4 regions of the Streptomyces sp. NPDC032940 genome follow, and region 4 is predicted to be linked to each of the others. Evidence: riboswitches for the same ligand, from Rfam matches in the RefSeq annotation. Region 4 holds a riboswitch; each other region holds the start of a gene.

The links. Region 4 has a riboswitch for cyclic di-AMP ahead of AB0E77_RS28985 (M23 family metallopeptidase). Riboswitches for the same ligand answer to the same signal wherever they lie in the genome.
Region 1: linked by a shared signal. The riboswitch ahead of AB0E77_RS28520 (transglycosylase SLT domain-containing protein) and the one ahead of AB0E77_RS28985 (M23 family metallopeptidase) in region 4 are both predicted to bind cyclic di-AMP.
Region 2: linked by a shared signal. The riboswitch ahead of AB0E77_RS06890 (transglycosylase family protein) and the one ahead of AB0E77_RS28985 (M23 family metallopeptidase) in region 4 are both predicted to bind cyclic di-AMP.
Region 3: linked by a shared signal. The riboswitch ahead of AB0E77_RS23355 (M23 family metallopeptidase) and the one ahead of AB0E77_RS28985 (M23 family metallopeptidase) in region 4 are both predicted to bind cyclic di-AMP.

What each region holds. Positions count from the first base shown of each region.
Region 1 covers NZ_JBEZVJ010000030.1:63,259-70,319, reverse strand. The annotation lists gene AB0E77_RS28545 (NAD(P)H-dependent oxidoreductase) at 1-206, shown strand, start outside; gene AB0E77_RS28540 (ABC transporter permease) at 196-1,083, opposite strand; gene AB0E77_RS28535 (ABC transporter ATP-binding protein) at 1,070-2,059, opposite strand; gene AB0E77_RS28530 (DUF2092 domain-containing protein) at 2,109-3,329, opposite strand; gene AB0E77_RS28525 (polyprenyl synthetase family protein) at 3,657-4,667, opposite strand; cyclic di-AMP (ydaO/yuaA leader) riboswitch at 5,356-5,559, shown strand; gene AB0E77_RS28520 (transglycosylase SLT domain-containing protein) at 5,563-6,054, shown strand; gene AB0E77_RS28515 (HAD family hydrolase) at 6,018-6,914, opposite strand.
Region 2 covers NZ_JBEZVJ010000003.1:418,792-425,852, reverse strand. The annotation lists gene AB0E77_RS06905 (DUF501 domain-containing protein) at 1-10, opposite strand, end outside; gene AB0E77_RS06900 (septum formation initiator family protein) at 40-522, opposite strand; gene eno (phosphopyruvate hydratase) at 621-1,901, opposite strand; gene AB0E77_RS06890 (transglycosylase family protein) at 2,169-2,885, opposite strand; cyclic di-AMP (ydaO/yuaA leader) riboswitch at 2,889-3,055, opposite strand; gene AB0E77_RS06885 (transglycosylase family protein) at 3,233-4,267, opposite strand; gene AB0E77_RS06880 (cytochrome P450) at 4,411-5,718, opposite strand; gene AB0E77_RS06875 (nucleoside triphosphate pyrophosphohydrolase) at 5,715-6,701, opposite strand; gene AB0E77_RS06870 (SurA N-terminal domain-containing protein) at 6,772-7,061, opposite strand, start outside.
Region 3 covers NZ_JBEZVJ010000021.1:14,334-21,394, reverse strand. The annotation lists gene AB0E77_RS23370 (dihydrofolate reductase family protein) at 1-221, shown strand, start outside; tRNA gene AB0E77_RS23365 (tRNA-Met) at 274-347, shown strand; gene AB0E77_RS23360 (PP2C family protein-serine/threonine phosphatase) at 508-1,713, shown strand; cyclic di-AMP (ydaO/yuaA leader) riboswitch at 1,957-2,113, shown strand; gene AB0E77_RS23355 (M23 family metallopeptidase) at 2,125-3,156, shown strand; gene AB0E77_RS23350 (aldo/keto reductase) at 3,315-4,259, shown strand; gene AB0E77_RS23345 (PrsW family glutamic-type intramembrane protease) at 4,278-5,672, opposite strand; gene trmB (tRNA (guanosine(46)-N7)-methyltransferase TrmB) at 5,683-6,480, opposite strand; gene lhgO (L-2-hydroxyglutarate oxidase) at 6,709-7,061, opposite strand, start outside.
Region 4 covers NZ_JBEZVJ010000032.1:16,868-23,928, forward strand. The annotation lists gene AB0E77_RS28970 (DNA topoisomerase IV subunit A) at 1-2,357, opposite strand, end outside; gene AB0E77_RS28975 (pitrilysin family protein) at 2,655-4,049, shown strand; gene AB0E77_RS28980 (pitrilysin family protein) at 4,046-5,434, shown strand; cyclic di-AMP (ydaO/yuaA leader) riboswitch at 5,625-5,788, shown strand; gene AB0E77_RS28985 (M23 family metallopeptidase) at 5,801-6,565, shown strand; gene AB0E77_RS28990 (GntR family transcriptional regulator) at 6,797-7,061, shown strand, end outside.

The DNA.
Region 1 (7,061 bases), on a different contig from region 4:
TCGCCGACCCGCTGGTGGGCAGCCTGAACAACTCGGCGGCCTACATGGGCATGCGGTTCGGCGGGGTTCTGCTCGGCAACGGCAGCAAGCCCGGCGACGTCCTGCGCGACACGGAGGCGCTGGCCCGCGCCAAGACCTTCTTCGCCCAGGAGCCGCCGCTCGCCCGCTTCCCGTACGAGTCCGCGGAGGCGCCGGCTACGACGTGATGTCCTTGGCCGTGAACCGCGCCCAGGCCGCCGAGCCGAACACCGCCGCGTACAGGCCCTGGAGGCCGAGGTTCTTCAGCAGGTCGTCCCAGTAGACCGGCTCGCGCATCAGGTCGGCGAAGGACAGCCAGTAGTGGGAGAAGAAGTACGGATGCACCGCGTCGAGCTGTGGGATCTGGTCGAGGATCTGGACGGTGATCAGCAGCCCGACGGTGGTGGCCATCGCGGCGATGCCGCTGCCGGTCAGCGTCGAGACGAAGAGGCCGAGCGCCGCCACGCCGACGAGTGAGGCGGCGACGACCAGGGCGATCAGCAGGGCCCGCCACAGTCCCTCGGCATAGGTGATCCGGGTGCCGGAGATGGTGGTCAGGTCGCCGAGCGGGAACAGCAGCGCCCCGACCGCCAGCGCCGAGACGGCGACCACGAGGGTGGCCGCGAGGCAGAAGGCGAGCACCGTCGTGAACTTGGTGAGCAGCAGACGGGTGCGGCCGGCCGGGGCGACCAGGAGATAGCGCAGCGTGCCCGCGTTCGCCTCGCCCGCGATCGCGTCGCCGGCGATCACGCCGACGGCCATGGGCAGGAAGAACGGCAGGGTCGCGGCGAGCGCGGTGAAGACCAGGAACAGTCCGTTGTTGCTGATCTGCGAGATGAAGGCCGGTCCTCCGCCACCGCCGCCCCCGGGCCCGCCGAGGGACGAGCCGTCGCCGGTCTCGATGCGCACCGCGATGCCGACCAGCACCGGCACGGCGGCCAGCACGCCCAGCAGGGCGAGGGTGCGCCAGCGCCGGAAGGTGACCAGCAGCTCGCTGCGCAGCAGCCCGAGGGACCACAGGACCCGCGGTGCGCGCGCCGCGGCGAGCGGTTCAGCCCGCGACATCGAAGCCCTCCCCCGTCAGTGCCACGAACGCGTCCTCCAGCGAGGCCCGTTCCACCCCGAAGCCGCGCACGCGCACGCCGGCCGTGACCAGCGCGGCGTTCAGGTCCGCGAGGTCGCCGTCCGGCGGCTCCGCCGTCACCCGGTCCTCCGCGGCGACCACGTCCCCGGCGCCGCGTTCCTTCAGGACCCGTGCCGCCTCCCCCGGGTCCGGCGTGGTCACCACCAGCCGGCCGCGTGCCCCGGCCGCCAGCTCGGCGACCGCGCCCTGGGTGATCAGCCGGCCGCGCGCCATCACGGCCGCGTGCGTGCACACCTGCTCGATCTCGTCCAGCAGGTGGGAGGAGAGGAAGACCGTCGTGCCGTCGGAGGCCAGCTCGCGCACGAGGGTGCGGATCTCGCGCATGCCCTGGGGGTCGAGCCCGTTGGTGGGCTCGTCCAGCACCAGCAGGCTGCGCGGCTGGAGCAGCGCGGCGGCCAGGCCGAGGCGCTGCTTCATGCCGAGCGAGTACGCCTTCGCCTTCTTGCCGGCGGCCGCCGCGAGGCCCACCCGCTCCAGCGCGGCCCCGACGCGCTCGCGCCGGGTGCGCGGGTCGGCGGTGGGGTCGGCGGCGTCGTAGCGCAGGAGGTTGTCGCGGCCGGAGAGGAAGCCGTACAGCGCCGGTCCCTCGATGAGGGCACCGACCCTGGGCAGTACGGCGCGGGCGGCGCGCGGCACGGGCCGGCCCAGCACCCGTGCCGTGCCCGAGGTCGGCTCGATCAGCCCCATCAGCATCCGGATGGTGGTGGTCTTGCCGGAGCCGTTGGGGCCCAGGAAGCCGAAGACACTGCCCGCCGGGACGGTCAGGTCCAGGCCGTCGACGGCGAGTTGTCCGCCCCGGTAACGCTTGGTGAGCGCGCGGGTGGCGATGACGGCGTCGTCCTCGCTCCCCCGGTCCCGACGCTCCGGCTCCACGGCCGCGGCGGACGGTTCTCCCATCGGCTCCCTCTCCTCGTCCCTCCTCGTCGTGCGGTACGGGCCGCCGGGCCTACTGGGCGGCGTCGGCCGCCTTCACCAGCGCGTCCTTGGTGACCGCACCGGCGTAGACCTTGCCGTCCTCGGTGACCAGGGCGTTGACCAGACGGGTCTTGAAGACCGTGCCCGAGCCGAAGTCGCCCTTGACCTGGTCGCCGAAGGAGCCCAGGAAGCCGCCCAGGGCACCGCCCGCGTCGCCGCCCGCGGACGCCGGGGGCAGACCCTCGCCGCCGGTGTCGAAGGCGGCGATCGTGTTCCAGCCCTCGCCGATGACCTCGAGCCGGTCCAGCCCCTCGGCGAGGTCTCCCTCGGCCTTCGGGTTCCGCTCCGGCGCCGCGGCCTTCTCGTCGCCCTCGGTGACCTTCGCCCCCTTGGGCGGGGTGAAGTCGAACGTCGACGCGTCCGGCTTCGCGAAGCTGACCTTCGTGAAGCCGGCGTCCACGACGGCGGCGCCGCCGCTCGACGGGGTCAGCGTGAACTTCAGCGGCATGCCGGTCTTCGCGTCCACGGCGACGCTGATCACGCCGACCGTGGAACCGGACTGCCGAGGCTTGATCACCAGCCGGTACGCGTCCCGGCCCGCGACCTGCGCGGTGCCGTCGACGGTCACGGACGTGGTGTCGTCGACCGCGTCGAGCGCCTGCTCGGCGAAGTCCTTCGGAGTGGCCGGCACCTGCTCGGCGGGCCGCTCGGCACCGGTCCGCGCGGTGGAGTGGTACACCTCGTTGGACTCGCTGTCGTAGCCCCAGACGTCCTTGCCGTCGTGGATCAGGCTGTACTCGGCGGCGCTCTCCAGCAGCGACAGCTTCTGCCGGTCGGGGCCGTCGGCCGCGACGCGCAGCGTGTGGGTGCCGGACACCAGCTCGGTGAGCTTGGCGGAGGGGTCGGCCGCCGAGCCGTCACCGCCGCCCGCGCCGGGGCCGCCGGACACGCCGGACATCAGGCCGCTCTCCAGGCCGCCGAGGTCCGGCAGGCCGAGGTCGGTGCTGATCCTGACGGTGCCGGACAGCTGCTGGACGTCCGACCGGGCGATCTTCTCGATGAGCTGCTGGGCCGTCACCTCGGGCAGGTCCGGGTCGCCGGAGTCGGCGAGCGCGGGGACGAGCCCGATGGTGGCGGCTGCCACGCCCATCACCGCGACCGGGACGACGTACCGCGCGGCCCTGCGCCGTCCGGCGCGCGGCTCCTCGCCTCCCCCTGCGGTCGTGCTGTCGTCGGAATCGATCGGTGCCATGTGTGCCCTACCTCCGTCGTCGGCGGCGGCTGTCTCGCGACCTCGCACGTGTTCACCCGTGAGCCGCCATTCTCACCCGAATCGGTGAGGAGTGGTGTTTTTCCGTGGTGTCCATCTGACCAAATCGGCCGGGAGGAAGCGTCAGACCGCGGACTCAACTCCGCGTACTCCTGCGGGATGACACGGAGGAGCGGAACCTCCCCCGTCCACTAGGGGAGGGGCGCCGCGCCGCGAGGACGCCCTGGCGGGGTGAAGGACCGACGAGGTGAAGGACCGGCGGGGTGAAAGGCCGACGGGGTGAAAGGCCGACGGGGTGACGGCCGGGGCTCAGCCGGCCCGGTGCACCACCGCGTCGCACAGCTCGATCAGCGCGGCCTTCGCGTCGCACTCCTGCAGCGGGGCCAGCGCCGACCGGGCGTCCTTCGCGTACCGGACGGTGTCCCGCCGCGCCTGTTCGAGCGCGGGGTGGGCACGCAGCAGGCGCAGCGCCTCGGCGTGCCGTGCGTCGTCGCTCAGGTCGGAGTCGAGCAGCTCGCACAGGGCGAGGTCCTCGGCGAGCCCCAGCCGGGCGGCCCGCTCGCGCAGCCGCAGCACCGGCAAGGTGGGGATGCCCTCACGCAGGTCCGTGCCCGGTGTCTTGCCGGACTCGTGGGAGTCGGAGGCGATGTCCAGGACGTCGTCCGCGAGCTGGAAGGCGACGCCGAGCCGCTCGCCGTACTGGGTCAGCGTGTCCACGACGGTCTCGTCGGCGCCGGACATCATCGCGCCGAACCGGCAGGAGACCGCGACCAGCGATCCCGTCTTGCCGCCGAGCACGTCGAGGTAGTGGTCGACCGGGTCCCGTCCGTCCTGCGGTCCGGCCGTCTCCAGGATCTGGCCGGTGACGAGCCGCTCGAACGCCAGGGCCTGCACGCGGACGGCCTCGGGACCGAGGTCGGCGAGGATCTGGGAGGCGCGGGCGAACAGGAAGTCGCCGGTGAGGACCGCGACCGAGTTGTCCCAGCGGGTGTTCGCGCTGGGCACGCCGCGGCGCACGGCGGCCTCGTCCATCACGTCGTCGTGGTACAGCGTGGCGAGGTGGGTCAGCTCCACGACCACGGCCGACGGCACGATGCCGGGCGCGTAGGGGTCGCCGAACCGGGACGCGAGCATCACGAGCAGCGGCCGGAACCGCTTGCCGCCGGCCCGCACCAGGTGCTGGGCGGCCTCCGTGATGAACGGCACCTCACTCTTGGTTGCCTCAAGCAACCCTTCCTCGACGGCCGCCAACCCGGTCTGGACATCGGCTTCCAGAGCCTGGTCCCGCACGCTCAGCCCGAACGGCCCGACGACGGTCACGAGGGGTCTCCTGTCTGCTGGTGTCTACTGGCGATTACCTGGTTTGTCGATAGGTCGCTGCCACCACTCAAGTCAGCGTATCCGGTCACGTTTCGATCACCGCTAGCGCCCACCGTTACAGCCCGGTCGGTATCGGATCATGCGCGGTATGTTTTTGATCAGGTGATATGAGCAGATATCGACCTATATCGCCAGAGAGGCGCGAAACGGGACACCACATACCCAAAGCTGCCATCCCGGACGCCATCACCCCTCCCGACGGACCGCACTGCGGGAACGTCACCCATTCGGCATCCGCCCCTCGACCCCCGAACGAGTGCCCGTCCAGCACCTCTGGACACCAGCCCGAGCCGTCGCCGACGGGGTGCGCCACAGGCTCCGCACAGGCCCGTGCGGCAGCCTCGGTCCCGCCCCTCGCCTAAACGCCTCCCCTCGAGGGCCGGTTGGCCACTAGTTGGCCCTAATGCCCGTTTTGCCACCCTTGTTGAGGCCCGTGAGTTGGCTCACGCCGCCACTCCCACCCGCACCCACGCCGCGAGCACCGCCAACCCTTTGCCCCGTAGGCGAGTTGACCCTTGGCAGTCGCAAAGTATCAAGCACCCCAAACCCCCCAGACCAAGGTCAACAGGCATGTCGGGTGATTCCTGCACTTGTTCCGGACATGTGCTCTCGCATACGTTCCCGGCCTGTCAGGCGGACGCCGAATCCTGCCACCGCCCCGACACCAGTCATCCACTCGAACACTCGCAGGCAGGAGCGGGGGACCCAGGTAAGTCGCCGTGCCGGTCACCACCGGAGCGGCTAGGGGTGAAGCCGTGCCCGTCAGGGCCCGGCCGGGCACCTCCCCGCCCGAACCCGACAGCTCACCTCGCAGGCGTTGGAGAGGGACACACACATGCCTGCCAACGGTCAGAACCGTCACGCCCGGACCAGCCGCATCGCCCGCAAGCTCGCCGTCGCCGGCACCGGCGCCGCCGTGCTCGCCCTTCCGCTCATCGGCGCCGCCACCGCGTCCGCCGCCACCCCGGCCGCCACCACCACCGCCACCGCGGCGACCACGGCGTACCCGGACAACCTCGACGGCTGGATCCGCGAGTCGCTGGACATCATGGCCCAGCACGGGATCCCCGGGTCGTACGACGGCATCTACCGCAACATCATGCGCGAGTCGTCCGGCAACCCGTTCGCGATCAACAACTGGGACATCAACGCCATCAACGGCACCCCGTCCAAGGGCCTGCTCCAGGTGATCGACCCGACCTTCCAGGCCTACCACGTCGCAGGCACCTCCTGGGACTCCTACGACCCGGTCGCCAACATCACCGCCGCCTGCAACTACGCGGCCGACCGCTACGGCTCGATCGACAACGTCTTCAGCGCGTACTGATCCGTACCCCCCGCAGTGAGCCGTGACCAGGTCCCGTCGGCGGACGGGACCTGGCCGGCTCCGAAGATCCGTTCGAGGACGACGGCCACGCCGTCGTCCTCGTTCGTCGTGGTGACCTCGTCCGCGACCGCCTTGAGTTCGGGGTGGGCGCCCGCCATGGCGACCCCGCGGGCCGCCCAGTGGAACATGGGGATGTCGTTGGGCATGTCCCCGAAGGCGATCGTCCGTCCCCGGCTCACCCCCAGGCGCTCCGCGGCGAGCGCCAGTCCGGTCGCCTTGGTGACGCCGCACGGCTGGAGCTCCACCGTCCCCGGCCCCGACATCGTCACCGTCGCCAGCGAGCCGACCACCGCGCGCGCCGTCGCCGCCAGCTCGTCGTCCGTGAGGTCCGGGTGGCGCAGCAGCACCTTGCTGATCGGCGCGCTCCACAGCTCGTCGCGCCGGTCCACCCGCACCGCGGGCAGGGTCGGGTGGGGCATCAGATAGCCCGGCTCGATGAGGGTCATCCCGTCGACCCCGTCCTGGTCGACCGCGGCGTACACCTCACCCACCTCGGCCTCGATCTTGCCGAGCGCGGTCTCCGCCAGCTCCCGGTCCAGGGTGACCGACCACAGCATCCGGTGCGCGCCGGCGTCGTACACCTGCGCGCCCTGCCCGCACACCGCGAGCCCCGTGCAGCCGAGGACGTCGAGCAGGGAGCGCACCCTCGGTGCCGGGCGTCCCGTCACCACCAGGTGCCGCGCCCCGGCCCGGGCCACCCGTGCCAGCGCGGCCAGCGACCGGTCGGAGACGGTGTCGTCGCCGCGCAGCAGCGTTCCGTCGAGGTCGGTGGCGACGAGGGCATATGCGGTGCGGTCCATGATCAGAGAATACGGACACCGCACCTGTCCGACTCACCCCACGACCGGATGCGCACGAGGACGTTCGCAGGTGTCCGAAACCTGACGCAACACCGTCTAAAGGCGGTTAAAGGCCTGTGCACCAGTTGGCAACAACATGCTCCGCCT
Region 2 (7,061 bases), on a different contig from region 4:
GAGTCTGCATGACTGTCTTCTGCTGGTCTTCCTGTTGAGTCACTGCCGGTGGGCGGCGGCGTCGGCCTTGTCGACCCCGTCCCACACGTTCCGGTACCAGGGACGGTCGGCCGCCCCCACGTCGGTGCGCGACGGCGCGGCCACGTGCGGGTCGACGACGGTGAAGCCCGTCTCCCCCGGCATCACGTAGTGCAGCCGCAGGCGGATCTGCTGTTCGGCGTACGCGTCGTCCTGCCAGCGCGCCTTGAGGTCGCGCAGGTCCTCGACCCGCTGGCGGGTCCGCGCCTGCTCCTCACGCAGGTCGGCGATCTCCGCGCGCTGGGCGACGTACTGCCGTATCGGGTAGGCGAGCGCCACCACGAGCGAGCACAGCACCATCGCGAGCAGCGCCGCACGGCCGGTCAGCCGGGAGCGGCGGGCCTGGCGCCTGGTCTGCGAGCGGTAGACCCGGGCAGCGGTCTGTTCGCCGATGATCCGGATCCTGGTCGCGGTGGAGAAACGGTCCCGGTCCTTCACGGCCATCTGGTCTCCGCCTCCCGTGCACGCGCGTACGTCCCCGCACACGGTACGGGACCGGGTACGGGGACGTACGTACGACGCTGCCTCTTACGAGGTGAGGGTCAGCCCTTGAAGCGCGGGAACGCGCTGCGGCCGGCGTACACCGCGGCGTCGTCGAGGATCTCCTCGATGCGCAGCAGCTGGTTGTACTTGGCGACGCGCTCGGAGCGGGCCGGGGCGCCGGTCTTGATCTGGCCGCAGTTGGTGGCGACGGCCAGGTCGGCGATGGTGACGTCCTCGGTCTCGCCGGAGCGGTGGGACATCATGCACTTGAAGCCGTTGCGCTGGGCCAGCTCCACGGCGTCCAGGGTCTCGGTCAGCGAACCGATCTGGTTGACCTTGACGAGGAGCGCGTTGGCGGCGCCGTCCTCGATGCCGCGGGCCAGGCGCTCCGGGTTGGTGACGAACAGGTCGTCGCCGACGAGCTGGACCTTGTCACCGAGCTTGTCGGTGATGGTCTTCCAGCCCTCCCAGTCGTCCTCGAACAGCGGGTCCTCGATGGAGACCAGCGGGTACGCCTCGACCAGCTCGGCGTAGTACTCGGTCATCTCGGCGGCCGAGCGCTCCTTGCCCTCGAAGGTGTAGGAGCCGTCCTTGTAGAACTCGGACGCGGCGACGTCCAGCGCGAGCGCGATCTGCTCGCCCGGGGTGTAGCCGGCCTCCTTGATGGCCTCGAGGATGAGGTCGAGGGCCTCGCGGTTGGAGCCGAGGTTCGGGGCGAAGCCGCCCTCGTCGCCCAGACCGGTGGCCAGGCCCTTGCCCTTCAGCACCTTCTTGAGGGTGTGGTAGACCTCGGTGCCCCAGCGCAGCGCCTCGGAGAAGGACTCCGCGCCGATCGGGGCGATCATGAACTCCTGGATGTCCACGTTGGAGTCGGCGTGCGAGCCGCCGTTCAGGATGTTCATCATCGGCACCGGCAGCAGGTGCGCGTTCGGACCGCCCAGGTAGCGGAAGAGCGGCAGGTCGCTGGCCTCGGAGGCGGCGTGGGCGACGGCGAGGGAGACGCCGAGGATGGCGTTGGCGCCGAGCGAGCCCTTGTTGTCGGTGGCGTCCAGGTCGAACATGGCCTGGTCGATCAGACGCTGCTCGGTGGCGTCGTAACCGACCAGCTCCGGGCCGATCTGCTCGATGACGGCGAGGACGGCCTTCTCGACGCCCTTGCCCTGGTAGCGGTTGGGGTCGCCGTCACGGAGCTCGATGGCCTCGAAGGCACCGGTGGAGGCGCCGGACGGAACGGCGGCACGCCCCGTGCTGCCGTCGTCGAGGCCGACCTCGACCTCGACCGTGGGGTTGCCTCGGGAGTCCAGGATTTCCCGGGCTACGACGACGTCGATGGACGGCACGAGCATCTCCTTCTTCAATGTGACGCTTCGGTGTGACGCGGGTCCGCGAGGACCGCAGCGGCTCTGCGGGACGAGCCTAACCGGCTCCGGGCGATCGGCCAGCCGGTCGCCCACCCCATGGACAGAACCGAGAGTAAATTGTTTCCGAACGGAACAAAGACCGTTCACGGAAACTCGGTGGCCTCCCGGCCGCGCAGACGTGAAAAAACCCGCCCCGGTGCGTACGGGGGAGGACGCACCGGGGCGGGAGCAGGGGCGGGCCGCCGCTTACTTGAGGTGCAGCTGCTGGCCCGGGTAGATCAGGTCGGCGTCGTCGACGATGTCGTCGTTCAGCTTGAACAGCTTCGCCCAGCCGCCCTTGACGTGGTGCTCGGCGGCGATCGAGCTGAGCGTGTCGCCCTTGACGACCTTGTACTCGCCGTCACCCTTCTCGACCTTCTTGCCGGTCGGGGTGGTGACGGTCTTCTTCTCGGCCTTCTGCTCGGTCTTCGTCTCCGCCTCGGCGGCCGGACGCTCGGAGGAGCGCGAGGCCTTCTGCTCGGTGGAGCGCTCGGGGGCGGAGGACTGCGAGGAGCCGCTGTCCTGGCTCTCGGCGGAGCCGCCGGTGTACGCGGCGCTCGACAGGCCGGTGCCGCAGACCGGCCAGGCACCCTTGCCCTGGCCCGCCAGCACCTTCTCGGCGACGGCTATCTGCTGCGCCTTGCTCGCCTGGTCGGCGGTCGCGGCGTACTGCGTACCGCCGTAGGCGGCCCAGGTGGAGGCCGAGAACTGCAGACCGCCGTAGTAGCCGTTGCCGGTGTTGATGGACCAGTTGCCGCCGGACTCGCACTGGGCGACGGCGTCCCACTCGGACGCGGTGGCGGCGGAGGCGTTGCCGGCCGCCATCAGCGGGGCGGCGACGGCGGCACCGGTGACGCCGGCGACGGCGATGACACGGGTGGCCTTGGACGGACGACGGTGCTTGCCCTTGCCGGAAAACAGCATGGTTGATCCCCTCACCGACGCCTGCGAGGTGAGCTGTCGGGTTCGGGCCGGTTGAGTTGCCCGGCCGGGTCCCTCACGGGACTCGGCTTCACCCCTAGCCGCTCCGGCTCGACTGCCCGGTGCGGCGCTTACCTTGGGTCCCCCGCTCCTGCCTGCGGCGCTTGACGCGACGACTGTTCCCGTACCGCCGCTGGCAGGATTCGGCGTTGCGACGGTCGGGGCCCGCGGTGGCGAGCGGTCATGACCGTAGACACGCGCTCCGCGGATTTTCAAAGACGATCACGGCTTCTGAGACCTATCTCTCACGTGATCCAAAACGGACATACACTCTCTAACCGTGACGCGAACTACCCCTGGTTCTCGACCGGTTCGTCCCCGACCGTGAGCTTCTGACCGGGCAGGATGTGGTCCGGGTCGGAGCCGACGACGTCCCTGTTGTCGGTATAGAGGGCGTGCCATCCACCGGCGAGGTCAAGGGAGTCGGCGATGCCCCACAGACTGTCGCCCGAACGGACCGTGTACGAGCCCTCCGTGAGACCGCGGCCGCCGTCCTCGTCGCGCGAGGCGTGCCGCCCGGACGACTCCCCGGTACGGCCGTCCGCCGGGACCTCCTCGGCACTGTCGCCGCGATGCCGGCCGGTCGCGGGCTCCTCGGTTCCGGTGACGCCCGAAGCGGCGTCACTCTGCCCCGACTTGTCCGTCTCGTCACCGCCGGACGCGGTGGCGGCAGAGGTGCCGGCCGGGGCGGACGTGTCCGACTTGGTCGTTTCATCCCCGGCGCCCGACGCGCCATCAGCCACACCCGGGGCGGACGCCGAAGCGGACGGCACGGGGGACTGCCCCTGGGTCTGAGACGGGGAGGCAGTGGCCGAGGGGGAGGATTCAGGGGCGGACTCGGCCGAATCGGTCAAGCCGGACGACCCGGACGTACCCGAGGCGTCGGATCCGTCCTGTCCCTCCGACGCCCCGTCACCCGGGGTTCCGGTCCCGCCGGTCACGACCCCCGAGTCGTTGCCCAGCCCCGCGAGCAGACCGCAGGTCGGCCAGGCGGCGATGCCCTGGGCCGCGAGCACCTTCTCGGCGACGGCTATCTGCTGCGAGCGGCTCGCCTGGTCGGCGCTTGACGCATAGCTCAGGCCGCCGTACCGCTCCCACATGTCCTGGGACAGCTGGAGGCCGCCGTAGTACCCGTTGCCGCTGTTCTGGCTCCAGGCACCGCCCGTCTCGCACTCGGCGACCCGGTCCCAGTTCGTTCCGTCGGCCGCGTGGGCGCCGGTGGCCCCCAGCAGCGGGATCGCGATGGCGGAGCCGGTGACTCCGGCGGCGACGACCAGGGCGGGAGCCTGGCGGGGGCGACGGTGACGACCGTTCCCGGAGAGCATGCGACGACCTTTCACGAGACAGCGGGGACGGCGCGGCGGATGATGCACGTGGCCACGCTGATCCGTGAACGTATAGGCAGATGATCGCTTGTCACAAGTTCATGCCGCGCAGATCACGTGAAGATCACAGAGTTGAACGCGTGTCACCTTTGCATCGGCGACGGATCGTTCCCGGGCGGCGACGGGACGGGGGTGAAGGACACCGGCAGGGTGCGCAGCCCCCGCATGATGAGTCCGCCGCGCCAGCGCAGTTCGGCCGGATCCGCGGCGAGGGCCAGGTCCGGGAGGCGGGTGAGGAGCGTGGCGAGCGCGGTCTGGCCCTCCAGGCGGGCGAGCGGGGCGCCCAGGCAGTAGTGGATGCCGTGCCCGTAGCCGAGGTGCTGGCTGTCGCGGCGGGAGAGGTCGAGGGTGTCCGGGTCGGTGAATCTCTCCGGGTCCCGGTCGGCGGCGGCCAGGACGACGAGGACGGGGTCCCCGGGGGCGATGCGCTGCCCGCCGACGGTGAGCGCCTCGGTGGCGAAGCGCCAGGTGGCGAGCTCCACCGGCCCGTCGTAGCGGAGGAGTTCCTCGACGCCCGTCTCCAGGAGACCGCGTTCGCCCGCGGCGAGGGACGTTTGCAGTCGGGCTCGCTGCTCCGGGTGGGTCAGCAGGGCGTATGTGCCGTTGCCCACCAGGTTCACCGTGGTCTCGAATCCCGCGAACAGAAGGATGAAGGCCATGGCCGCGGCCTCGTTCTCGGTGAGGTGCTCGCCGTGGTCGGAGGCCCGGATCAGACCGGAGATGAGGTCCTCGCCGGGGCCCGGTTCGGCCGGCAGCGCGGCGCGCTTGCGGTGGATGAGGTCGGCGAGATAGCCGCGCATCTTCTTGACCGAGCGGGCGACGCCGCCCCGGGGTCCACCGCCGTGGCGGATCATCATGCCCGCCCAGTCCCGGAAGTCGTCCTGGTCCTCGCGGGGGACGCCCAGCAGGTCGCAGATGGCGTAGATGGGCAGGGGGAAGGCGAACTCGTGGATGAGGTCGGCGGAGCCCCTGGCGGCGAAGCGGTCGATCAGGTCGTCGGCGAGCTCCTGCACCCGGGGCGCGAACTCGGCGACGCGCCGCGGCGTGAACGCCTTGCTCACCAGCCGGCGCAGCCGGGTGTGGTCCGGCGGGTCGATGTTGAGCAGATGCGTCATCAGCTCGGCCTTGCGCTCGCCCGGGATGCCGGTCTTCCCCTTGGCGTGCGCGGGCTCGTCGTGGTGGGCCGGGTTCTTGGACAGCCGCGGGTCGGCGAGGGCCTGCCGGGCGTCGGAGTACCGGGTGACCAGCCAGGCCTCCACGCCGCTGGGCAGCGTCGTGCGGTGCACGGGGGCGTGCTCGCGCAGCCAGGCGTAGGCGGGGTAGGGGTCGGACGCGAACTCCCAGGTGAACAGCTCGGGGGCCGGGCGGCCGGGGTCGGACAGGCCGGTCACCCCTCGACCTCCCTGATCGCGTCCCGGTAGGCGCGGGCCGCCGCGCGCAGGGCCGCTTCCGGGTCCGTGCCCTCGGACTCGGCGCGGGCGGCGAGGGCCAGCAGCTCGTAGCCGATGCCCTCGCCCGCGGGGAGCGGCACGTCCAGGCCCGCCGTGCGGACCCGGGAGGCGAGCTTGGCGGCGAGGGCCAGGCCGGGCTGGCCGAGGGGGACGCCCTCGGTGACGGAGGCGCGCTGCTTCTCCACCGCCTTGGTGCGCAGCCAGTGCTCCCTGACCTCTTCGGGCGTGGTGGCCGTCTCGTCGCCGAAGACGTGCGGGTGGCGGTGGACGAGCTTGGCGACGATGCCGGCGGCGACGTCGTCGACCGAGAAGGGCGTCTCGGCGTCCTCCTCCGCGATGCGGGCGTGGAAGACGACCTGGAGGAGGACGTCGCCCAGTTCCTCGCGCAGTTCGTCGCGGTCGCCGTCCTCGATGGCCTCGACGAGTTCGTAGGCCTCCTCGATGGCGTACTTGGCCAGGCCCTTGTGGGTCCGCTGCGAGGACCAGGGGCATTCGGCGCGGATGCGGTCCATGACCTGGACGAGGTCGAGGAGGCGGGCGCCCGGCAGGTCGTAGGAGGCGGGGAGCAGCTCCAGCTCGGGCATGGCGACGCGGCCGGAGCCGGCCATGCGGGCCAGGCCGTCGGTGAGGGCCGGCTCGCCCTCGCCGGTCGCGACGACGACCACCGTGCGGCCCCCGGAGCAGGCGCCGACCAGTTCCTCCGCCGCCCAGGACGCCTCGTCGACCCGTATGCCCGCCTCGCGCAGATAGGGCAGCTGCGGGTGCGCGGCGTCGGCGCACAGCACGCGGTCGGCGGTGCGCAGGGCCTGCCAGGCGGGCCAGGACAGCAGGCCGGGCGCGACGCGGTGGCTGGTGGTGAGCAGGACGATGCGGCCCGGGCCGGGGGCGGTGCCGGGTGCGGGGTCGGCGGTGGTTGCGTTCACGATCCGAACGTAACGCACGGCGCGGACCGTGCCGTGGGCCGTCCGCCGGGGGCGGCCCCGGCGGGGGCCGTCACGCCGTCTGCTGGGTCCCGGCCGCCGTGACCTCGCGCACCCACGGCGTCTTGGCGTCGACGCGGCTGCTCTTCTGGACGTCCCAGGTGCCGTAGCGCGGGTTGAGGTCGACGTCGAGCTCCTGGGACGCCTTGGACAGGGCCTGCCAGAACTCGGGGCGGCTGGTGTCGGTGCCGAGATGCTCGGCGAGCTTCTGGGCCTCGATCTGGATGCGGAGGTTCTCGTCGAGGCGCTCGGGGGCGACGCCGTACTGCTGGAGCCAGACGGTCTCCAGCTCCTCAGCGCCGC
Region 3 (7,061 bases), on a different contig from region 4:
TGGAACCGTGCGCCCGCCGTGCCTCCCGGCCCGCCTCCTGCGCCCGGCTGATCCTCGACGCCGGGGTGCGCCGGGTGGTCACGGCCTGGCGGGAACCGGACACGTTCGTGCCGGGGGCCGACGGCAGCGGGGTGCTCGCCGCGGGGGGCGCCGTCGTCGCCGTCCTGCCCGAGCAGGAGGCGGCGGCGAAGGGGCCCAACCGTCATCTGCTGGGCTCCTGAGATACGCGTGTGCGTCCTGCCCCCGACATGACGTACACTGGAGACACAACGACGCGGGGTGGAGCAGCTCGGTAGCTCGCTGGGCTCATAACCCAGAGGTCGCAGGTTCAAATCCTGTCCCCGCTACTCAAGGCCGAAGGCCGGAATCCTCAGGGATTCCGGCCTTCGGTGTGTCCGGACCTCCGTCACCCGCCCGGCCCTCACGGCTCGCTCCCTGCCCCTCCTCCGGGAAACCTGGAGGCCGGGACGGCAAGCGGCGTGGACGTGCAGGGGTGGCGGGAGACGCATGGTGCGGCCAGGTGAGGTGGACGACGAGGGACCGTATGCCGGTGCCCGCGGCCGCATGCCCGGCGATCCCGTGCCCGACCCCGGCCTCGGCACCGCCCCGACGCCCGTAGCGCCCGCGCGAGCCGCCCGGCGACGGACCCCGTACACCCGGGTCTTCGTGCGCCTGCTCCCCGCCCTGCTGCTCGCCGTCGCCATCCTGTACGACGTCTTCACCCCCCGCTACTTCACCGCCGGCCCCCTCTACACGGCCGCGCCCCTGGTCGCCGCGCCCCTCTACTCGCGCCGCGGCACCGTGCTCACCGCCGTCGCCGTGGTCGCCACCGTCATCGGGCTCCAGCTGAGCAAGGGCGTCATGCACTATGTGGACTCGCTCACCGAGCTGATCACCATCGCGACGGTCGCCGCCCTCGCCGTCTTCGTGAACGCCTTCGTCCGGCGCACCGACGAGCGCCTCGCCTCCGCCCGCGAGATCGCCGAGGCCGCCCAGCGCGCCGTGCTGCCCCCGCCCGCCGAGCGGATCGGCAGCTTCGAGATCGCCGCCTGTTACGAGGCGGCGCAGGCCGACGCCTTCATCGGCGGCGACCTGTACGCGGTGCAGGACAGCGCGCACGGCGTCCGGCTCATCGTCGGCGACGTGCGCGGCAAGGGCATGGGTGCGGTGGCCGCCGTCGCCGTGGTGATCGGTGCCTTCCGGGAGGCCGCCGAGCAGGAGGCGTCGCTGGAGGCGGTCGCACAGCGGCTGGAGCGGGCACTGGCGCGCGAGGGGGCCCGGCGGGACGGTCTCGACGCCTTCGAGGGGTTCACCACCGCCGTCCTCGCCGAGCTCCCGCACGGCGACGGCGTCGTCCGTGTCGTCAACCGCGGCCACCCGCCCCCGATGCTGCTGCACACCGACGGCACCGTGCACCCGGTCCAGGCCAGGGAGTTCGCGTTGCCGCTCGGCATGGGCGAGCTGGGCGTGTGGCCCGACCGCGCCGAGCAGGCCGGCTTTCCCGGCGGCGCCACACTGCTGCTGTACACCGACGGGCTGTCCGAGGCCCGCGACGCCCGTGGCCGGTTCTACGACCCCCGCGCGCGGCTGGCCGGCCGGGTCTTCCCGCACCCGTCCCACCTGCTCGGCACCCTCGCCGACGATGTGCGGCGGCACGCCGGGGGCGGCCTGACGGACGACATGGCGCTGCTCGCCGTACGCCGGCGGCCTTGATCAGGATCACGTGTGGTGACGATGCAACCCCCCTCCGCACAGCATCTGATGCGCCGTCGTAAACGCGTGATGTGAAGTCGTGACCTGAGGGGCGGTCAAGTCGCCCGGATTTTCGCCCTCGTGAGGGGTACGTCCAGGCCGGGATCCTTAATGATCAAGCCGAACGGCTTGGAATCGGCACCTCGCGTCTATTAACGTTCGATAACGCAGCGCGGTCGTCCCAGCCGTCACAGAAGGCGGCTCCGTGCGCACGCGCCGAATCCCGTGAGGGAACCGGGGAACCACCACTTTGGGGTGAATCGGGCGTATGCCGCCGTGGAGACACGGCGCGTATACGCGCGTAGGAGACCTTCCTGCTCCGAACCCGTCAGCTAACCCGGTAGGCGGAAGGAAGGAAAGGAGTACGCCCACGTGGCGTCCAACCGGCCTGCCCCCGAGGCCCCGTTCGTGCCCAGCACGCACGACACCGAACCCTTCGGCTACGACGGCTACCGCGCCGAAGAGGGCCCCTGGGAGGAGTGGAATCCCACCGCGGAGTCCATCCGTCCCGTACGCGGCCGGCACCGCGTCGCCAAGCAGCGCGGCGGACTCGCCCGCAGTTCCACCGTCCTCGGCGTCGGTGTCATAGCGGCCGTCGGGGCGGGCGGCATGGCCAGCGCCCAGACCGGCAAGCCGCCGGTGTCGATCTCGCTGCCCGATCTGCCGAACGTCGGCTCGCTCATCTCCGACGACGAGCCGGAGCCCCAGGGTTCCGCCGCCCCGCTCAGCAGCGTCGGCGTGACCGCCGGCGACACCGCCGAGGGCACCGCCGACGCCGGTGAGGTCCTGCGGGCGCGCATCATGCAGCAGGCCGAGCAGCAGCAGGTGCAGGTCGAGAACAAGGCCGCCGCGGAAGCCGCCGCCAAGGCCGAGAAGGAGGCCGCCGAGGCCGCCGCCAAGGCGGAGAAGGAGGCCGAGGCCAAGGCCGCCGCCGCCAAGAAGAAGGCGGAGGAGGAGGCCGCGAAGAAGGCGGAGGCCGAGCGGCTCGCCGAGCTGGCCAAGCAGTACACGCTTCCGACCTCCTCGTACACGATCACCTCCACCTTCGGCCAGGCCGGTTCCATGTGGTCCTCCGGGTACCACACCGGCCTCGACTTCGCCGCGCCCACGGGCACCCTCATCAAGGCCGTGCACACCGGCACGATCACCGAGGCGGGCTGGGCCGGCGCCTACGGCTACCGCACGATCCTGACCCTGGACGACGGCACCGAGCTGTGGTTCTGCCACCAGTCGTCGATCAGCGTCAGCGTCGGCCAGAAGGTCAACACCGGAGACGTCATCGGCCGCGTGGGCGCCACGGGCAACGTCACCGGGCCGCACCTCCACTTCGAGGTCCACGCGGACGGCGCCGAGGGCGGCATCGACCCGACGGCATGGCTGCAGGGCAAGGGCCTCAGCATCTGACGACGCGCCCTCCCACACGGCACGACGACCCCTGCGGACCCCGGCGGTCCTGACGGCGACCCCCCGACGTCAGGGCTGCCGGTCTTCGCGTGCTCCGGGTGCCGGCGCCGGTGCCGATGCTGGAATGATCGGCTCCGGGCCGTGTGTTGTCCTCGGACATGACTTCTCTGCGCAATCTCGGCTCCTCCGACCTCGAGGTCTTCCCGCTCTCCCTCGGCGGCAACGTCTTCGGCTGGACCGCCGACCGGGACACCTCCTTCGCCGTCCTCGACGCCTACACCGCCGCCGGCGGCAACTTCATCGACACCGCCGACTCCTACTCCGCGTGGGTCGAGGGCAACAGCGGCGGCGAGTCCGAGACCCTCATCGGCGAGTGGCTCGCGGCACGCGGCAACCGCGCCGACGTGGTGATCGCCACGAAGGTCAGCCAGCACCCGGAGTACCCGGGCCTGTCCGCCGCCAACATCAAGTCCGCCGCCGATGCCTCGCTGCGCCGCCTGGGCACCGACCACATCGACCTCTACTACACCCACTTCGACAAGCCCGAGGTGCCGGTCGAGGAGATCATCGGCGCTCTCGACGAACTGGTGCGCGCGGGCAAGGTCCGCCACATCGCCGCCTCCAACATCACGGCCGAGCGGCTCGCCGCGTCCCTGGAGTTCTCCGACCGCGAGGGCCTCGCCCGGTACGTGGCCCTCCAGCCTCACTACAACCTGGTCTCGCGCGACACGTACGAGGGCGGACTGCGCGACCTCGCCGAGCGGGCCGGCCTGGCCGCCGTGCCGTACTACGCCCTCGCGTCCGGCTTCCTCACCGGCAAGTACCGGCCCGGTACGGCCGTCGACAGCCCGCGGGCGGGCGGTGCCGCCAAGCACCTGGAGAGCGAGCGCGGGCGGCGGGTGCTCACCGCGCTGGACGAGATCTCCGAGGCCCATGGCGTGCCGGTCGCCACGGTCGCCCTGGCCTGGCTGGCGGCCCAGCCGACGGTGGCGGCGCCGATCGCGTCCGCGCGGACGGTGGAACAGCTGCCGGCGCTGCTGGGAGTGGCGGAACTGGAGCTGACGGGGGCGGAGGTGCGCAGGCTGACGGAGGCGTCGGCCTGAGGGGCTTTCCCGCCGCTGCTACGACCGGTACGGGTTCGGGGGCGGGTACGCGGAGTACGCCGTGTACGGGGCGTGGACGGGCATGGCGTAGGCGGTCGGGTACGGGGGCTGCGCGGTGTGGGGGGCGTGGCCGGGATACGGGACGGGCGCGGGTGCCGCGTGCGTCCCGTACGGCGGCCAGTGCGGTGCGAGCACCGGGACGGGCGGCGCCGTGGCCCGGGCCGCGTGGTCCAGTGCGGGGCGTGCCGTGTCCCGCCGGCGCCACAGCTCGGTCAGCAGTTCCCGCTCCCGGGCGACGTAGTCCGCGCCCGCCCGGCCCCGGCGTCCGCGGTGCCGCAGGAACGCCAGCGAGGTCGCGTACGCCTCGTACTCCGCCACCGCCCGTGCCGCCGGCCTCCCGGCGTGCCGGCGGGCGTGCCGCCGGGCGATGCGGCGGGCCCGCATCGAGCCGAGCGTGAACGGCTCGGCCGGGGCCAGCCAGCCGGCCACCGCGTAGACGGGCAGCTCGGCCCGTACGGCGGCGAGTTCACGCTGCCGGGTCCAGATCGCCAGCCAGGTCAGCAGGCCGAAGGCCGGCACCATGAACGCCGCGTACACGGCGAAGAAGCCGTACTCGCCGAGCGAGGCCGAGCCGTTCCACAGCGCGTGCACGCCCATCGCCAGCAGCAGGCCGGACAGGGGGAGCAGCACGCGCCGCAGGCGCCGACGGGCGGGGGCGAGCGCGGCGAAGCCGAAGCCGATGCCGGTGAGCACCGTGAACAGCGGGTGGGCGAACGGCGACAGGACGACGCGGACGAAGAAGGTCGCCGCGGTCACCGAGGCGAAGCCCCGGTCGCCGGTGAGCTGGTCGGTGCCGAAGGCGGTGCCGAGGTAGAGGATGTTCTCGGTGAAGGCGAAGCCCGTGGCGGTGACGCCGGCTGTGACGACGCCGTCGACGATGCCGGTGAAGTGCCGCCTGCGGAAGAGGAAGACCAGCAGGACGGCGGCGGCCTTGGCGGACTCCTCCACGACCGGCGCTATCACCGTGGCGCCCAGGGTGTCCGCGCCGGTGGGGTCGGCGGTGGCCGTCGCTATCCATCTCGTCGCGAAGCTGTTGGCGACGATCGCGATCAGCGCTGCCGCGCACGCGCCCCAGGCGAAGCAGAACAGCAGGTTCCGCCAGGGGCCGGGATCGACCCGGTCCAGCCAGCGGAAGGCGGCTATGAGCAGCGGTACGGGGAAGACCGCGAGCCCGAGGCCCACCAGGAACCCCTCGTCGCCGGTCTGTTCGCGCACCAGGGCCAGGATGACCAGGCCGGAGAGCGCGAGCAGGGTGACCAGCGCGCCGTAACGCACCCAGGTGCGCTGCCACCAGTGCGGACGCGTCTGCGGATGTGTGGGCGGATGCGTCGGATACGGGGGACAGGTGGCCACGGCATGGACCCTAACCGGTGGGGGGTTGCTCCTGTACGCGACGGAAGAGCAGGTCGTTCACCACATGACCCTTGTCCAGTCCCTGGCCCTCGAAACGGGTCAGCGGGCGGTGGGCGGGGCGCGGCGCGAAACCGCCGTCGGGCACGGTGTTCTCGAAATCGGGGTGCGCGGTGAGGACCTCGAGCATCTGCTCCGCGTACGGCTCCCAGTCGGTGGCACAGTGCACGATGCCGCCCGGTGCGATGCGGGACGCGGCCAGGGTCAGGAACTCCGGCTGGATCAGGCGGCGCTTGTGGTGCCGCTTCTTCGGCCAGGGGTCGGGGAAGTAGACGCGCAGCCCGGAGAGGGAGCCGGGTGCGAGCATCTCGCGCAGGAGGATGATCGCGTCGCCGTTGCCCACGCGGATGTTGGACAGGCCGTTCCGGTCGGCGAGGCCGAGCAGGTTTCCCTGGCCGGGGGTGTGGACGTCCACGGCGAGGATGTTGGTGTCCGGGTCGGCGGCGGCCATCTGAGCGGTGGCCTCGCCCATGCCGAAGCCGATCTCCAGGACGACGGGAGCGGCGTTCCCGAACAACTCGGTGAGTTCGATGATCCGCTGCCCGTCGATGTCCAGGCCCCACTTCGGCCACAGCCGCTGCAGCGCGTCCGCCTGACCGGCGGTGACCCGGCTCCGGCGCGGCTGGAAGCTCCGGATGCGCCGCTCGAAGTGGGACCCGGCGGGATCCGCCTTCGGCCCATCGGGAAACCGCGGCTCCCCCTTGGCACGAACCGGCTGCGGGGTCTCGGGAACATGACGTGATTCAGACACAGTGCCTAGATTTTACGGCCTTCGCCCGGGACACAGCTGCGGGCAGCCATGCCGCCCCGGCCCGCGGGCAGTCGTGTCTCCCCCGGGCCTGAACGGCCTGGAACGTGCCCCCAGGGGCGGCACGGGCGGGCGCTGGGGCCCCTCTGGGGGAGGCGCCCCGCAGCGCGGGGCCACGCGATCCGCCCCCGCCCAGCTTCGGCGCCGGGCACCCCGCCGACACCGGGGACGTCACGCCCCCGCCAGAGCGGCCAGCGCCCGCCGCCCCACCTCCCGCCCGATCGGCAGCGCCGCCGTCGCCGCAGGAGACGGCGCGTTCAGCACATGCACCGCCCGCACCCCCTCCTTGATCAGGAAGTCGTCCACCAGCGTCCCGTCCGCCAGCACCGCCTGCGCCCGCACGCCCGCCGGCGACTCCACCAGGTCGCCCTCCGTCACCGCCGGCAACAGCCTGCGCACCGCCGATGTGAACGCCCCCTTGGACAGCGAACGCCGCAGCTCCCCGGCGCCGTATCTCCAGTGGCGCCGGGCGATGTGCCACGAGCCCGGCCAGGCCAGCGTGGCGCCCAGCTCGCGGGGCCGGA
Region 4 (7,061 bases):
TTCTGCGAGGCACGCGCCGGGGTCGGGCCCGCCCAGGCCAGGGCCAGACAGTCCTCGCCCTTCAGGAACCGCTGGCAGCGCACGCCACCCGTGGCCCGGCCCTTGCGCGGATACTGGTCGAAGGGGGTCAGCTTGGCCGTGGTCTGGACGGAGTCGTCCAGCGTGCCCCGCGACCCCGCGACCGTGAAGACGACCGCGTCCGCCGCCGGGTCCACCGCCGTGAACGAGATGACCTTCGCGCCCTCGGCGAGCTTGATGCCCGCCACACCGCCCGCCGGCCGGCCCTGGGGACGGACCTGCGAGGCCTGGTAGCGCAGCAGCTGTGCGTCGTCCGTGATGAAGACCAGGTCCTCCTCGCCGGTGCGCAGCTCGGCCGCGCCGACGATCCGGTCGCCGTCCTTCAGTGTGATGACCTCCAACTCGTCCTTGTTGGACGGGTAGTCGGGCACCACACGCTTGACGACGCCCTGCAGGGTGCCGAGCGCCAGGCCCGGCGAGGACTCGTCCAGCGTGGTCAGGCAGACGACCGTCTCGTCGTCCTCCAGGGACACGAACTCGGCGAGGGGCGCGCCGCCCGACAGGTTCGGCGTCGGCAGCGGGTCCGGGAGCTGGGGGAGGTCGACCACGTTCACCCGCAGCAGCCGCCCGCCGGAGGTCACCACGCCGATCTCGCCGCGGGCCGTGGCGGGCACCGCCGACACGATCAGGTCGTGCTTGACGCGCTTGGCACCGGCCTCCGTGACGAGCGGCTCGTCGTCCGCCGTGCGGGCCAGCAGGCCCGTCGAGGACAGCAGCACCCGGCACGGGTCGTCCGCCACCTGGAGCGACACGGCGGCCACCGGGGTGCCGGCCGACTCCAGCAGGAGCGTACGCCGGTCGGTGCCGAACTTCTTGGCCACCGCCGCCAGTTCGCCCGAGACCAGCTTGCGCAGCTCCGCATCCGACTCGAGGATCCGGGTCAGCTCCTCGATCTCCGCGTTCAGCCGGTCCTTCTCCGCCTCGAGCTCGATGCGGTCGTACTTGGTCAGCCGACGCAGCGGCGTGTCCAGGATGTACTGGGTCTGGACGTCGCTCAGCGAGAATCGGTCGATCAGGCGCTGCTTGGCCTGCGCAGAGTTCTCGCTGGAGCGGATGAGGCGGATGACCTCGTCGATGTCGACCAGGGCGGTGAGCAGGCCCTCGACCAGGTGGAGCCGGTCGCGCCGCTTGCCGCGGCGGAACTCGCTGCGGCGCCGCACCACGTTGAACCGGTGGTCGAGGTAGACCTCCAGCAGCTCCTTGAGCCCGAGCGTGAGGGGCTGGCCGTCGACCAGGGCGACGTTGTTGATGCCGAAGGACTCCTCCATCGGCGTCAGCTTGTAGAGCTGCTCCAGCACCGCCTCCGGCACGAAGCCGTTCTTGATCTCGATGACCAGGCGCAGTCCGTGCTCGCGGTCGGTGAGGTCCTTGACGTCCGCGATGCCCTGGAGCTTCTTGGAGCCGACCAGGTCCTTGATCTTCGCGATCACCTTCTCGGGGCCGACCGCGAAGGGCAGCTCGGTGACGACCAGGCCCTTGCGGCGGGCCGTCACGGTCTCCACGGACACCGTCGCGCGGATCTTGAACGTGCCGCGGCCCGTCTCGTACGCGTCCCGGATGCCGGAGAGGCCGACGATCCGGCCGCCGGTGGGCAGGTCGGGGCCCGGCACGTGCTTCATCAGGGCTTCGAGGTCGGCGTTCGGATACCGGATCAGATGCCGGGCGGCCGCGATGACCTCGCGCAGGTTGTGCGGCGGCATGTTCGTGGCCATGCCGACCGCGATGCCGGAGGCGCCGTTGACCAGCAGGTTCGGGAAGGCGGCGGGCAGGGCCACCGGCTCCTGCTCCTGGCCGTCGTAGTTGGGGCCGAAGTCGACGGTGTCCTCGTCGATGGACTCCGTCATCAGACCGGCTGCCTCGGCCATCCGGCACTCGGTGTACCGCATGGCGGCCGGCGGGTCGTCGTTGCCCAGCGAGCCGAAGTTGCCGTGGCCGTCGACCAGCGGCACGCGCATGGAGAAGGGCTGCGCCATGCGCACCAGCGCGTCGTAGATCGACGCGTCGCCGTGCGGGTGCAGCTTGCCCATGACCTCGCCGACGACACGGGCGCACTTCACATAGCCGCGCTCGGGCCGCAGGCCCATCTCGCTCATCTGGTACACGATGCGGCGGTGCACCGGCTTGAGGCCGTCGCGGGCGTCCGGGAGCGCACGGGAGTAGATGACCGAGTACGCGTACTCGAGGAAGGAGCCCTGCATCTCGTCGACGACGTCGATGTCGAGGATCTTCTCCTCGTACGAGTCGTCGGGCGGCGGGGTCTTCGTACTACGGCGGGCCATCGCTGCCGGCTCCTTGCTGAAGCGTGAACGGTGATCTGACGCGGTCCATTGTGGACCGCGGCACTGACAGCGACCGACCAGGACCCGTCACGGGCTGCCCGGCCCGGCGCTGCCCGCAGGGTACGCCCTCGCTCCGCGGCCTCGTCCCCGGCGGCCCGCCGAACCGTTCTCGCTCTCGGCGTACGCGGCCCGGGAACTCCACCGGTGGCCCGCACGCTTGCATACAGTGGCAGGACCGGCGGAATTCCGCAGTTCCGCCGACGGCTCCACCGAAATTCTGCGAGCGAAGGGACGTACATGCCCATGGGTCACACGGCCACAGCCCAGGCAGGCTCCGGCGGCCTGACAGCGACCGAGCACCGCCTGGCCAACGGCCTGCGCGTGGTGCTCTCCGAGGACCACCTGACCCCGGTCGCGGCGGTGTGCCTCTGGTACGACGTCGGCTCGCGCCACGAAGTCAAGGGGCGTACCGGCCTGGCTCACCTTTTCGAGCACCTGATGTTCCAGGGCTCCGCCCAGGTCAAGGGCAACGGGCACTTCGAGCTGGTGCAGGGAGCCGGCGGCTCGCTCAACGGCACCACCAGCTTCGAGCGCACCAACTACTTCGAGACGATGCCCGCCCACCAGCTGGAGCTCGCCCTCTGGCTGGAGGCCGACCGCATGGGCTCCCTGCTCACCGCCCTCGACGACGAGTCCATGGAGAACCAGCGGGACGTCGTCAAGAACGAGCGCCGCCAGCGCTACGACAACGTGCCCTACGGCACCGCCTTCGAGAGGCTCACCGCCCTCGCGTACCCGGAGGGCCACCCCTACCACCACACGCCGATCGGCTCGATGGCGGACCTGGACGCGGCGACGCTGGAGGACGCGCGCGCGTTCTTCCGCACCTACTACGCGCCGAACAACGCGGTGCTGTCCGTCGTCGGCGACATCGACCCCGAGCAGACGCTCGCCTGGATCGAGAAGTACTTCGGCTCCATCCCCTCGCACGACGGCAAGCAGCCCCCGCGGGACGGTTCGCTGCCCGACGTCATGGGCGAGGAGCTGCGCGAGGTCGTCGAGGAGGAGGTCCCGGCCCGCGCCCTGATGGCGGCCTACCGCCTTCCGGAGGACGGCACGCGCGCGTGCGACGCGGCCGACCTGGCCCTCACCGTCCTGGGCGGCGGCGAGTCGTCCCGCCTGTACAACCGGCTCGTACGGCGCGACCGCACGGCCGTGGCCGCAAGCTTCGGCGTCCTGCGGCTGGCCGGGGCGCCCTCCCTGGGCTGGCTGGACGTGAAGACCTCCGGTGACGTCGAGGTGCCCGTCATCGAGTCCGCCATCGACGAGGAGCTCGCCCGGTTCGCCGAGGAGGGCCCCACGGCCGAGGAGATGGAGCGCGCCCAGGCCCAGTTGGAGCGCGAGTGGCTGGACCGGCTCGGCACGGTCGCCGGCCGCGCCGACGAACTGTGCCGGTACGCCGTCCTGTTCGGCGACCCGCAGCTCGCCCTCACCGCCGTGCAGCGGGTGCTCGAGGTGACGGCCGAGGAGGTCCAGGAGGTCGCCAAGGCCCGCCTGCGCCCCGACAACCGCGCGGTCCTCGTCTACGAGCCCACCGCCCCGGCCGACGACGCCGACTCCGACACGACCACCGTCACCGTCTCGGTGACCGACGCCGGCTCCACCGACGAGAACGAGGAGGCGGCCAAGTGACCGAGCTCGCCACCATGGAATTCCACCCCCGGCCGCAGGCCGGCGAGCCCAAGCCGTGGGCGTTCCCGGCCCCCGAGCGGGGCAGCCTCGACAACGGCCTCACCGTGCTGCGCTGCCACCGCCCGGGCCAGCAGGTCGTCGCCGTCGAGGTGTCGCTGAACGCCCCGCTGGAAGCCGAGCCCGCCGGTCTGGACGGCGTGGCCACCATCATGGCGCGCGCGTTCTCCGAGGGCACCGACAAGCACTCCGCGGAGGAGTTCGCCGCCGAGCTGGAGCGCTGCGGCGCCACCCTCGACGCGCACGCGGACCACCCCGGTGTCCGGCTCAGCCTGGAGGTGCCCGTCTCGCGCCTGGCCAAGGCCCTCGGTCTGGTCGCCGACGCGCTCCGGGCGCCCGCGTTCGCGGACAGCGAGGTCGAGCGGCTGGTGCGCAACCGGCTCGACGAGATCCCGCACGAGCTGGCCAACCCCTCGCGCCGCGCCGCCAAGGAGCTCTCCAAGGAGCTGTTCCCGGCCGACTCGCGGATGTCCCGTCCGCGCCAGGGCACCGAGGAGACGGTAGCGGCCATCGACGCGGCGGCCGTCCGCGCCTTCTACGAGAAGCACGTCCGCCCCGCCACGGCCACCGCCGTGGTCGTCGGCGACCTCACCGGCGTCGACCTCGACGCGCTGCTCGGCGAGACCCTCGGCGCGTGGACCGGCTCCGCCGCCGAGCCGCGCCCCGTGCCGCCGGTGACCGCCGACGACACCGGACGGGTCGTCATCGTGGACCGTCCCGGCGCCGTCCAGACGCAGCTGCTGATCGGCCGCACCGGACCCGACCGGCACGACCGCGTCTGGCCCGCGCAGGTGCTCGGCACGTACTGCCTCGGCGGCACCCTCACCTCGCGCCTGGACCGCGTCCTGCGCGAGGAGAAGGGATACACCTACGGTGTCCGGTCGTTCGGTCAGGTGATGCGGTCCGCGCCCGACGGTACGGGCGCCTCGCTGCTGGCCATCAGCGGCTCGGTCGACACGCCCAACACCGGCCCGGCGCTGCAGGACCTGTGGACGGTGCTGCGCACGCTCGCCGAGGGCGGGCTCACCGACGCCGAGCGCGATGTCGCCGTGCAGAACCTGGTGGGCGTGGCGCCGCTGAAGTACGAGACGGCGGCGGCCGTCGCCGCCACGCTGGCCGACCAGGTCGAGCAGCACCTGCCCGACGACTACCAGGCCACGCTGTACCGCCAACTCGCCGCCACCGGCACCGTGGAGGCGACCGCGGCCGTCGTCAGCGCCTTCCCGGCGGACCGTCTGGTGACGGTCCTCGTCGGTGACGCGGCGCAGATCAAGGAGCCCGTCGAAGCCCTCGGCATCGGCGAAGTCACCGTCGTGGCCGCCGAGTAGTGGCACGCGCGCGCACGGCCCTGGTGACCGGAACGTCACCAGGGCCGTGTCATGTCCGAATTGGGGGAGAGGCTGCCCGTCTGCCCTGTGGCGTGCGCTACAAAAACCCTGTTGCGTTTGAGGATTGAAGACAGCCGCGTTTAGCGTCGTCCGGGCTGTTCGTCAGGCAGTGCGCCGCACCCGCGGCACCGGACAGTCATCGCCGAGTCCCCGTACGGCGCGAGCCAGGGGAGCCGGGGACCCATCGCAGTCCCTGGGGTGAATCGGACGCCCGCGCGTCAGCGAGGGGGTCCGTAGGAGACCTTCCACCTCCGAACCCGTCAGCTAACCCGGTAGGCGAGAGGGAAGGAAAGGACCAGCCTCTACATGGCGTTCACGCGCGCCACCGGTAAGCACCGCCGCCCCAGCCGCATGCACCGCACCACCGCCCGCGCGGCGGGCGTCGCGGCCCTCGCCACCACCGGCGTCGTCGGCACCCTCGCGGCCCCGGCCCTCGCCGCCGAGCCCGAGGCCGAGCAGACCGGACTCACCCCGGTCGTCAGCATCGGCGACTCCCTGGCCGAGGAGATCGACGCCCAGGCCACCGCGCAGGAGCAGGCCGCCCTGGACGCCGCCGCCCGCGAGGCGGCGATGGAGGCGGCGCGCGAGCGGGCCGCCGAAGCGGCCAAGGAGGCCCGCGAGGCCAAGGAACGGGCAGCGCGCGAGGCCGAGCGCCAGCGCCTGAACACCTTCGTCGCGCCGATCACCGCCTCCTACGTGTCCACCGCGTACCAGGCCGGCAGCTCCCTGTGGTCCTCCGGCAGCCACACCGGCATCGACTTCCACGCCTCGACCGGCACCACGGTGCACGCGGTCGGCGTCGGCACCGTCGTCGAGGCCGGCTGGGGCGGGGCGTACGGCAACCAGGTCGTGATCCGGATGCACGACGGCACGTACACCCAGTACGGCCACCTGTCGTCCGTCGGCGTCTCGGTCGGCCAGTCGGTCGAGCCCGGCCAGCAGATCGGCCTCTCGGGCGCCACCGGGAACGTCACCGGCCCCCACCTGCACTTCGAGGCCCGCACGAGCCCGGAGTACGGCTCGGACATGGATCCCGTCGCCTACCTCCGCTCCCACGGCGTGGACCTCTGACGACGGACGGTACGTTCCGCACGGCATCCCGAAGGCCCCGGCTCCCCGAGCCGGGGCCTTCGGGCCTTCCGGTCCCGCCGTCACCGTTTCCCGCCCGTTTCCGAAACGTGAATGCCCAAAAAATATCCCTGAATTCCCGCCCGCCGTCCGAAAGCGCGGCTCATTGGCCTAGAGTCACGAAAACACGCGTCCATCGTCGACGTTTCACGGGGATCAAGGCGGAGGTCGGACATGCGTATTCCGGCACACTCGGTGTGCACGGCGATCAGGGACGACATCGTCGCCGGTGTCCACGGCCGCGGCAGCCGGCTCACCGAGGAACTGCTCGCCCGCCGCTACGGCGTCTCCCGCGTCCCCGTCCGCGAGGCGCTGCGCACCCTGGAGGCCGAGGGCTTCGTGGTGACCCGGCGGCACGCGGGCGCGTGCGTCGCGGAACCGACCGAGCAGGAGGCCGCCGACCTGCTCGAGACCCGCACGCTGCTGGAGCCCCTCGGCG